3 regions of the Pantoea sp. X-Soil-MYKO-1785 genome follow, and region 1 is predicted to be linked to each of the others. Evidence: predicted binding sites of a transcription regulator. Region 1 holds the regulator's gene; each other region holds the start of a gene.
The links. The regulator LexA, encoded in region 1, represses DNA repair genes until DNA is damaged. The targets are predictions, from matches to a motif close to TNCTGTATGTACATACAGNA.

Region 1 (3,277 bases):
GCCAGATCAGCCATAGCGACAGACCACGCAGCGCCAGGAAAACGCTAACTGCCAGCCACAAGCCATGGTTGCCCAGCAGCGGGACGCTAAGTAGCGTCAGGAAGTAACCGAGTGCCGCCACCACCATGCTGTTACGCATCTCCCGGCCGCGGGTTGCACCGATGAACATGCCATCCAGCAGATAACACCAGACCCCCACCAGCGGCAGGATCACCTGCCATATCAGATAGCGATCGGCCGCCTGTTGCAGCTGTTCGATCGAGGTCAGCAGCGCCACGATGTGCGAACCGAAACACGCATAAATCAATGAGAACAGCAAGGCCACCACCAGCGCCTGTCGGCAGGCAGAGTGCCAGACGCGCAGCAGCCGGCTGCCATCCTTCGCACCATGCGCCTCACCGGCGAAGGCTTCAACCGCGTAGGCAAAACCATCCAGCGCATAGGCGGTAAAGGTGATAAACATCAGCAATACCGCGTTCACCGCCACCACCTGCGGACCGATGCGTGCGCCCAGCACCGTCAGCGAGGCAAAACAGAGCTGCAGCATTAACGAACGCAGCATAATGTCGCGATTAAGACGCAGCAGCCGCTTCATGTCACCGCGCCAGCTCTGCTTCAGCATTGCCGGGGTGATGCCACGCAGTTTCAATACCCGCCAGACCATCACCGCACCGACGGCCAGCGTTATATACTCTGCCAGTGCGGTCGCGGTTGCCGCGCCTGCCACACCCCAGTGCAGGCCCATCACCAGCCACAGATCGAGTACAATATTGACCAGATTGCCGATCACCAGCAGGATGACCGGCGCACGCGCGTACTGCACGCCCAGCAGCCAGCCAAGGATCACCAGATTTGCCAGAGTGGCGGGCGCACTCAGCCAGCGGATCTGAATAAACAGCGTCGCCTGTTGCAGAACGCTGGCATCGCCGCCAATCAGATCGGTCGCCAACGCAGCGATTGGCGAACGCAGGCAGACGAACAGCACGCCAGCCAGCAGCGCAATGATTAAAGGCTGGGTCAGCGCACGTGCCAGTGCCAATTTATCGCCGGCACCAAAAGCCTGCGCCGTCAGGCCGGTGGTACTCATTCGAAGGAACAGCAGCAGCATGAAGAGGAAACTGGTGATTGTCGTACCGACCGCAACCCCGCCAAGATAGACCGGGCTGTCGAGGTGACCAATGACAGCAGTATCGACCACTCCCAGTAAAGGAACGGTGATGTTAGAAAGGATCATCGGCAGCGCCAGCCGCCAGAGGTTTTTGTCGGTAGCCGTTAAAAAACGCATTCGCAGTTCCGTGCTCGGTGCCGCTGCAGAGAGGGGAGCAGCAGCGACAAAATTAGGGCAGACAGAATAGCATCAGACGCTACGAATGCGTGGTTATGTCAGACTCAGAGCCATTCGCCGTTGCGAACCACACCGACCGCCAGACCTTCGACCGTCAGCGACTGAGCGCGCGTATCGACGATAATTGGCTCAAAATCACTGTTTTCAGGCAGCAGATGCACAATAGCACCCTGCTTCTTCCAGCGTTTAACCGTTACTTCATCATCAATGCGGGCCACCACAACCTGGCCATTACGCACGTCCTGGGTTTTATGTACTGCGAGCAGGTCGCCATCCATAATCCCGATATCTTTCATCGACATTCCACTGACGCGCAGCAGAAAATCAGCAGAAGGTTTGAACAGGCCCGGATCCACTTTGTAATGGGTTTCGATGTGCTCCTGCGCCATGATCGGCTCACCGGCAGCAACCCGGCCAATCAACGGCAGACCTTCAGACGCTTCTTCTTCCATCAACAGGCGAATACCGCGTGAGGCGCCAGAAACAATCTCAATCACCCCTTTACGTGCCAGTGCCTTAAGATGCTCTTCTGCCGCGTTCGGCGAGCGGAAACCCAGCTGCGCGGCAATTTCTGCACGCGTAGGCGGCATGCCCGTTTGAGTAATATGGTCGCGAATCAGGTCATAGACCTGCTGCTGCCTGCTGGTTAATGCTTTCATCCCGCCCCCTGGTTGTTTATACAGTCGCTGTGAGTATATACAGGTATTGGTGAAATGGAAACCGATTCTCAGGCAAAACGCGCCATCTGACGCGTTGTGGAAGGCTTATCGCAAATGCGACCAAAGCAGCGCGATCCAGACAAACAGTGCCAGTAAGATGCTGATCAGCACCGCCGCGGAGCCCATATCCTTGGCCCGTCCGGCCAAAGGGTGGCGCTCCTGACCGATACGATCCACTACCGCCTCAATGGCGCTGTTGAGGATTTCGACAATGACCACCAGCACCACAGCGCCAATCATCAGAATGCGGGAGACGATATCGACATCCAGCCAGCAGGCGACAATAATGGCGGCCAGCGCGGCCAGCGCCTCCTGGCGGAAAGCGGCTTCGTGTTGCCAGGCGGCGCGCAGGCCCTGCCATGAATAACCTGCGGCTTTCACTATTCTTACAAAACCGGTGGCATTATTTGCCATAGTAAGTGGAACCCTTTCATCGGATTGACGTCAATGTCTGGGCTGCGTGCAATTGGCACCACCACAGATCTTCGCTGCGCTTTCTGGTATGCTTGCGGCGCTTTGCTAACAAGAGGCTTCATGTTGTCTATGTCAGGTTGGCGTAAACTTTATTACAAATTACTGAATTTACCATTGTCCTTTTTGGTAAAGAGTAAGGCCATTCCGGCCGATCCCGTTTCTGAACATGGTCTGGACCCGACCCGGCCCATTATGTACGTTTTGCCTTACGATTCGAAGGCGGACTTACTGACTTTACGCGCGCAGTGCCTGCGGCATCATCTGCCCGACCCGCTTTCTCCGCTGGAGATTGATGGTTCGCTGCTGCCGCGCCACGTTTTTATCCACGATGGCCCGCGTGTGTTCCCCTATTTTGTCCCCAGCGTTGAATCGGTGAAAATCTTTCACGATTACCTGGACCTGCACCGCAATAATCCCAAGCTGGATATCCAGATGCTGCCGGTGACGGTGATGTTTGGCCGGGCGCCAGGCCGTGAGGTTCAGGGCGAAGATACGCCGCACCTGCGGGTGCTGAACGGTGTGCAGAAATTCTTTGCGGTAATCTGGCATGGACGCGACAGTTTTGTCCGTTTCTCGCCGACTGTTTCGCTGCGCCGTATGGCAACCGAACACGGCACCGACCAATCAATCGCCCAGAAACTGGCCCGGGTGGCGCGCATTCATTTCGCCCGTCAGCGGCTGGCGGCAGTTGGCCCACGCTTACCGGCACGTCAGGATCTGTTTAATCGTCTGCTGCAAT
Region 2 (3,277 bases), 1.5 Mb from region 1:
AGGAAAAAGCCTGGACAGGGATAGCGAAAAAAGAAAGCGTAACGAGAGCAATTAGCTGGCAAGTAAGGGGCGATAAGCGGCAAAAAAACGCGAAAAATGGATAAGCGGCTGGCCCGCCGATGAGGGCTGATTACAGCAGAATGACGACGCTGAACACCGGGAAAAAGGGCGTAAAAAAGCCCCGCAGGCGGGGCAAATTTTCGGAAAGAAAAGCATCCGTGCTAATCAGTGATCCCTCACAACAGACACAGGATGTCAGCTGTTACTGGTCGACGACGCATTTTGCAGAACGTGTTCCAGTGCCTGACGATAAATATCCTGTTTAACCACGTCACGCTCGCTCTCCAGGCGATGAATCAGGCCCAGAACGAGGTCTTTGTCGGAAACATGGGTTTTGTAATGCGCGAGTTCAGCATGGACGGCTGCAATAACTTCTTTCTCGCTGGTAACCGGAGTGCCAGAGTTCATGAAGTATTCAGAAATCTGAGACTCTGTATTGATTGTCGTTTGCATATCAGGCCTCATCAAAAAGGGGGGGTAAATGCGCCATTTCAGGTCCGGTCAGGGGACGACGCAAAAAAAGAGCATCTGAAGGTGGAAATCCACGACACCTTCAGATGCGGTGCAAGGCACCTTTCGTTACAAGTGACTTAACATCACGGCGCAAAGTTATACAAAAACGACAAACTTGTACAACGAAATTCGATAAAATTTTACTGGTCGGTGGTGTATTATATTTGCATGTTTAAAAAATTTAAGGTTTTTTATTATAAAACCCCATTAAATACAGCAATTTAAATATTTATGTTTGCGTTTCAGGCTCTTTATCCATCAAATCCGCTGAAACGATATCTCCGCTAAACGCTGTCCGGTCAGGTGATTTTTTACGAAAACCTGTACAGGTTTGGGCAGTAAAACGGCGTGGCGAGACACCAACAGACGACGCACCGGTTGCAATCTTATTCACCTGACCGTGAAGCCAGCACAATTCACTTCACACCTGCGACGCAGAAGGCTAAGGTTTAGCGCTTACTTATCAGAAGGAGATGATCATGATTAACGACTATTTCGCGCTTCCGCCTGCTGGCATCACGCAGGAACAACACAAGCGCACGGTGGCAGTGGCAGCTGCGCTGGCGGTAGCTAAAGAGTCAGTCAGTGCGTCAACCTCGGCGACCGGTTCCAAAACGGCGTGGGATCTGCAGGCGGTAGCCAATGAAATTGCTAATCTGGCGGATGCGATTCAGGATGCGCTGGAAAGCGATAGCGAGGTGTAAATCTGGCACCTGATGCGGTGTGGCGTCGGGCCGGGCGCCAGCACCGGATCGCCGCTGAGGCCCGGCAACGTATCGGCTGCCGGGTATAGCGCTTATTCTACTGACGGCGGCTCATATTTAATGTACTGCCGCAATGTGTCATGAATTGCCCGGTTATTGCCTTCATCCAGACCGCGTCCGGCATATTCTTTCGCCAGCGCCGCCAGCACATCATCAAACTTACCTTTGTAGTTGAGATTATTCAGCGCAATTTGCTGACCGAGGATCTCTTTTAATACCGTGGTCTCTACTTTTAGCTGACGGACTTCCTCTTCAAGATGTTTGATTCGCGCATCGTCTGACATAACACCTCCATGATTAAACACCGCAGAATAACCATGCCGCGCCGGATATTCAAACAACGCAGGTCGCCAACAGACTTTGTCAGATTTTCCTTAAGTCAGAATAATACAGTAGCCGGCGAGGTTATTCCGGCACTTCCGATCAACACTCCGCGTCAGTCAGGTAGTGCAGTGATAGCGATCACTTTCTGCTGAATATTACGCCAGCGCAAAAAAACGCCACAAAAAAAAGTGCATTGTCATCAACCCCTTCGCTTAAACCTTTTCCGTTGCGCTTGATTAAAAGGGTAATTCGATATTACTGTGTTTATATACAGTTATCTGAAAAGGAGTGTCATTATGGAATTCATCAAACCTGCGGACCTGCGCGCCGTTATGCCGTTGCCGTTGTACATCGAACGGGTACCCTGCGGATTTCCCTCTCCGGCGCAGGACTATGTCGAACAAAGAATTGATTTGAACGCGCTGATGGTTCAGCGGCCCAGCGCCACCTATTTCGTCCGGGTGAGCGGCGAATCGATGATCGACGCGGGTATTAACGACGGTGACATGCTGGTGGTCGACAGTTCGCTGACCGCCGCCCATGGCGATATTGTGGTCGCCGCCGTTGACGGTGAATTCACGGTCAAACGCCTCCAGCTCCATCCCTGCCTGCAACTGATGCCGATGAATACCCAGTTCAGGCCAATCGCCATTAAAACGGAAGATGCGCTTGAGGTGTTTGGTGTGGTGACCTTCGTCATTAAATCGACTCATTAATCATGTTCGCGCTGGTCGACGTGAACAGTTTTTATGCCTCGTGTGAAACGGTGTTCCGACCCGATCTGCGCGGCAAGCCGGTGGTGGTGCTGTCGAATAATGACGGCTGTGTCATTGCCCGCAGCGCTGAGGCGAAACGGGTGGGCATCAAAATGGGCGCACCCTATTTTAAAATGCGTGAGGAGCTGACGCGCCATGGGGTGCAGGTCTTCAGCTCGAACTATGCGCTTTACGCCGATATGAGCCATCGGGTGATGACCATCCTGGAAGAGATGGCCCCTTCGGTTGAGATCTATTCGATCGATGAAGCGTTTCTGGATCTGACCGGCGTGCGTAACTGTACGGTGCTGGAAACCTTTGGCCGCCAGGTCCGGGATCGGGTGTTGAAAGAGACGCATCTGACCGTCGGCGTCGGCATCGCCCAGACTAAAACGCTGGCGAAGCTGGCTAATTTTGCCGCCAAGAAGTGGAGCAAAACCGGCGGTATCGTCGACCTGTCGGACCCTGAGCGGCAGAAAAAGCTGCTGGCGTTAATTGATGTCGCCGACGTCTGGGGCGTGGGCCGCCGCATCGCGAAACGGCTGAATGCAATGGGGATCGAGACGGCACAGGATCTGGCCGCCCAAAGCCCCCCGTCCATTCGTAAACATTTTAATGTGGTGCTGGAGCGCACGGTCAGGGAACTGCGCGGCGAGCCCTGTCTGGAACTGGAAGAGTTCGCCCCGGTGAAGCAGCAGATCATGTGTTCGCGATCGTTTGGCAGCCGCATTTCAGATTACCAGCAGATGCGACAAGCCATCTGCGCCTACGCTGAACGGGCGGCAGAAAAACTGCGGCGGGAAAAGCAGTATTGCCGTCAGGTTGGCGTATTTGTGCGTACCAGTCCGCATGCGGCCAACG
Region 3 (3,277 bases), 580 kb from region 1:
GCGATTGAGGCGGCGCGGGCGCAGGGGATGAAAGTGATCACCCTGACCGGTAAAGATGGCGGTAAGATGGCGGGCAGTGCTGACATTGAAATCCGGGTGCCGCACTTTGGTTATGCCGATCGCATTCAGGAGATCCACATTAAAGTGATCCATATTCTGATGTTGCTGATCGAAAAAGAGATGGTGAAGTAACACTCTGGCCTCTCGCCTGGCGGGAGGCGTCTGACGCTAAGGTGGTGACTATGTGCGAATTGCTCGGGATGAGCGCCAATGTTCCCACGGATATCTGTTTCAGCTTTACCGGCCTGGTGCAGCGTGGTGGCGGAACCGGCCCACATAAAGATGGCTGGGGCATTACCTTTTACGAAGATAAAGGCTGTCGCACCTTTAAGGATCCCCTGCCGAGCTTCAATTCGCCAATAGCGCGGCTGGTGCAGGAGTACCCGATCAAATCGCATTCGGTGGTGGCGCACATCCGCCAGGCTAATCGCGGTCAGGTGTCGCTGGAAAACACCCATCCGTTTACCCGCGAACTGTGGGGCCGTAACTGGACCTACGCCCATAACGGGCAGCTAAAGGGCTACCGGCAGCTGGAGACCGGGACCTTTCGTCCGGTCGGGGAGACCGACAGCGAAAAGGCGTTCTGCTGGATTTTGCATCAGCTGGCGACGCGTTATCCCCGCACGCCGGGTAACTGGCCAGCGGTGTTTCGCTTTATCGGCGAGCTGGCGGGCAGCCTGCGGCAGAAAGGGGTGTTTAACATGCTGCTGTCGGACGGGCGTTATCTGATGGCCTTCTGCTCCACCAACCTGTTCTGGATCACCCGGCGCGCGCCGTTTGGCCGCGCGCAGCTGCTCGATCAGGATGTAGAGGTTGATTTTCAGCAGCACACCACGCCGCATGACGTGGTGACGGTGATTGCGACGCAGCCGCTGACGGCCAATGAAACCTGGCAGCGGATTGTGCCAGGTGAGTGGGCGTTATTCTGCCTTGGAGAGCGCCAGGAATGAGCGTGAAGCAGCTTCGGGATTGGTCACTACCGGGCTGCTGTTCATCACATATTTTCCGCTGGCGACGTTAACCGTCGGTGGCTGGTGATACTTCGCAAAATAAGCGTAACCCGGCTGCAACTGCTGCCAGAAACTGGCGTAGGTGGAGTAACGGTGACGCTGCATATTGCTGTCGGTCATGCGGAACGGATAGATACTGATGCTGATATCCTGCTGGCCGTTACGCAGCGCCGCATTGACATAAGTAAAGATCTCATCCATATAGGCGTTCGTCATGGCATAGCAGCCAATCGACTTACAGTCGCCATGAATCATCAGGTAGTTACCGCTGTAGCCCTGATTGCGATCGTACTGATTCGGAAAGCCAATATTGATCGCGCGATAAAACCGGCTATCCGGTTTCAGCTGGTTCAGCCTGACGTTATAAAATCCTTCCGGGCTTTTGAAATCGCCTTCACGACGTTTCGGGCCGAGGCCGCCAGAAAAATTACAGATGCGGTAGGTATCCAGCAGGCGGTATTCGTTACCAATTTTGCCGTACAGTTCGAGGGTACGCTCTTCCTTGAAAATCTGAATATAAACCGGCGTGCCGAGTAACTGTTTCTTTAATTCTTTACTGACCGGTGCCGCTTGCTGAGCGGGTTCTGGGGTCATTGCCATGCTGAGGGCTGGCAGTAAAATCATCGCAAACAGGAGTGCGATTTTGCCCATGCTGTGTGTACCTTGAGGTGAAGAGAACAATGACGCGAATCGTGCGTCTCTGCTTGCATTATCGGAACTATCCGCTACCGCAGCGCAACATTAAACATTGTCTGTTTTTTTAGCAAGACAGCACGCCAGAAATTCGCGATTTCCTGAACAGAATACGGCCAGAAATTTGTAAACTTTAATGCCGGCCGCGACAAATATTGCAGTTACCTTCGCCAACTGTATACTTATCCAGTGCTGGAGGGGGTATGCGTAAAATCATTCATGTCGATATGGACTGCTTCTATGCTGCGGTGGAGATGCGCGATAATCCCCTGTTGCGTGACATCCCGATTGCCATCGGCGGCAGCCGCGAACGTCGCGGTGTCATCAGTACCGCTAACTACCCGGCGCGCAAATATGGCGTGCGCAGCGCCATGCCGACCGGGATGGCGCTCAAGCTATGTCCCCATTTGCGGCTGCTGCCAGGCCGCTTTGACGCCTATAAAGAGGCCTCGGCGCAGATCCGCGAGATCTTCTCCCGCTACACTCCGCTGATTGAACCGCTGTCGCTGGATGAAGCCTATCTGGACGTGACCGACAGTCCGCACTGCCACGGTTCCGCCACCCTGATCGCCCAGCACATTCGCGCGACTATCCTGCGTGAAACGCAGCTGACCGCCTCGGCCGGCATCGCACCGATTAAGTTTCTGGCGAAAATCGCCTCCGACATGAATAAGCCGGATGGACAGTTTGTTATCACGCCGGCGGAGATGTCCGGTTTTTTACTGACGCTGCCGCTGGCGAAAATTCCGGGCGTGGGCAAGGTGTCGGCAAAAAAGCTGGAGGAGATGGGCCTGGTGACCTGCGGGGATGTGCAGAAGGCGGATTTAGCCCAGCTGCTGAAGCGCTTTGGTAAGTTTGGCCGGGTGTTGTGGGAGCGCAGCAACGGCATTGACGAGCGCGGCGTGGTGGTTGAGCGGGAACGTAAATCACTTGGGGTTGAGCGTACGCTGGCCGAGGACATTCACGACTGGGACGCCTGCCTGGAGATCATCGATTTTCTCTATGCCGAACTGGATCGCCGGCTGAGCCAGATCCGTCCCGATAAGCAGGTGGCGCGGCAGGGCGTGAAACTGAAGTTCAGCGACTTTCAGCAGACTACGCAGGAGCACATCTGGCCGGTGCTGAATAAAGAGGACATGATCGCGATTGCCAAAAAAACCTGGGATGAGCGTCGGGTCGGGCGGGGCGTCAGGCTGGTGGGGCTGCACGTCACCCTGCTCGATCCGCAGCTGGAACGACAGCTGTTGCTGGGGTTGTAGCGCGGTCTGGCGATAAGTGCGCGTCAGCCTGCCAGCGCTGACGCGCCGTCACTTACTTGTGATTTTTGGCTGCCAGGGTGGCGAACCACGGCGCGACGAAATCGTCATTACCGCCCCAGCCGGGGACGATTTTATTCAGCGAGGCAACGTTCACCGCGCCGGACTGGCTGTTGAGCTGCTGCTGAGAGATCGAGGCAGCCTTAAACTGATAGGTGGCTGGCGTCGCTTCACCGGCAATCTTTTTCGCTACCAGAC

Region 2: umuD (translesion error-prone DNA polymerase V autoproteolytic subunit) is a predicted target of LexA. The motif match lies at 1,918-1,937, and genes of this name have one in related genera.
Region 3: dinB (DNA polymerase IV) is a predicted target of LexA. The motif match lies at 1,936-1,955, and genes of this name have one in related genera.

Annotation. Positions count from the first base shown of each region.
Region 1 is NZ_AP036000.1:289,922-293,198, reverse strand. Features, by position in the region: gene dinF (MATE family efflux transporter DinF) at 1-1,285, opposite strand, end outside; gene lexA (transcriptional repressor LexA) at 1,390-2,004, opposite strand; gene AC6I8D_RS01290 (diacylglycerol kinase) at 2,110-2,478, opposite strand; gene plsB (glycerol-3-phosphate 1-O-acyltransferase PlsB) at 2,608-3,277, shown strand, end outside.
Region 2 is NZ_AP036000.1:1,838,807-1,842,083, forward strand. Features, by position in the region: gene AC6I8D_RS08570 (biofilm development regulator YmgB/AriR family protein) at 256-513, opposite strand; gene AC6I8D_RS08575 (hypothetical protein) at 1,053-1,277, shown strand; gene AC6I8D_RS08580 (hypothetical protein) at 1,370-1,621, opposite strand; gene umuD (translesion error-prone DNA polymerase V autoproteolytic subunit) at 1,958-2,377, shown strand; gene umuC (translesion error-prone DNA polymerase V subunit UmuC) at 2,380-3,277, shown strand, end outside.
Region 3 is NZ_AP036000.1:868,829-872,105, forward strand. Features, by position in the region: gene lpcA (D-sedoheptulose 7-phosphate isomerase) at 1-192, shown strand, start outside; gene AC6I8D_RS03890 (class II glutamine amidotransferase) at 243-1,010, shown strand; gene dpaA (peptidoglycan meso-diaminopimelic acid protein amidase) at 981-1,721, opposite strand; gene dinB (DNA polymerase IV) at 1,967-3,022, shown strand; gene AC6I8D_RS03905 (sugar ABC transporter substrate-binding protein) at 3,075-3,277, opposite strand, start outside.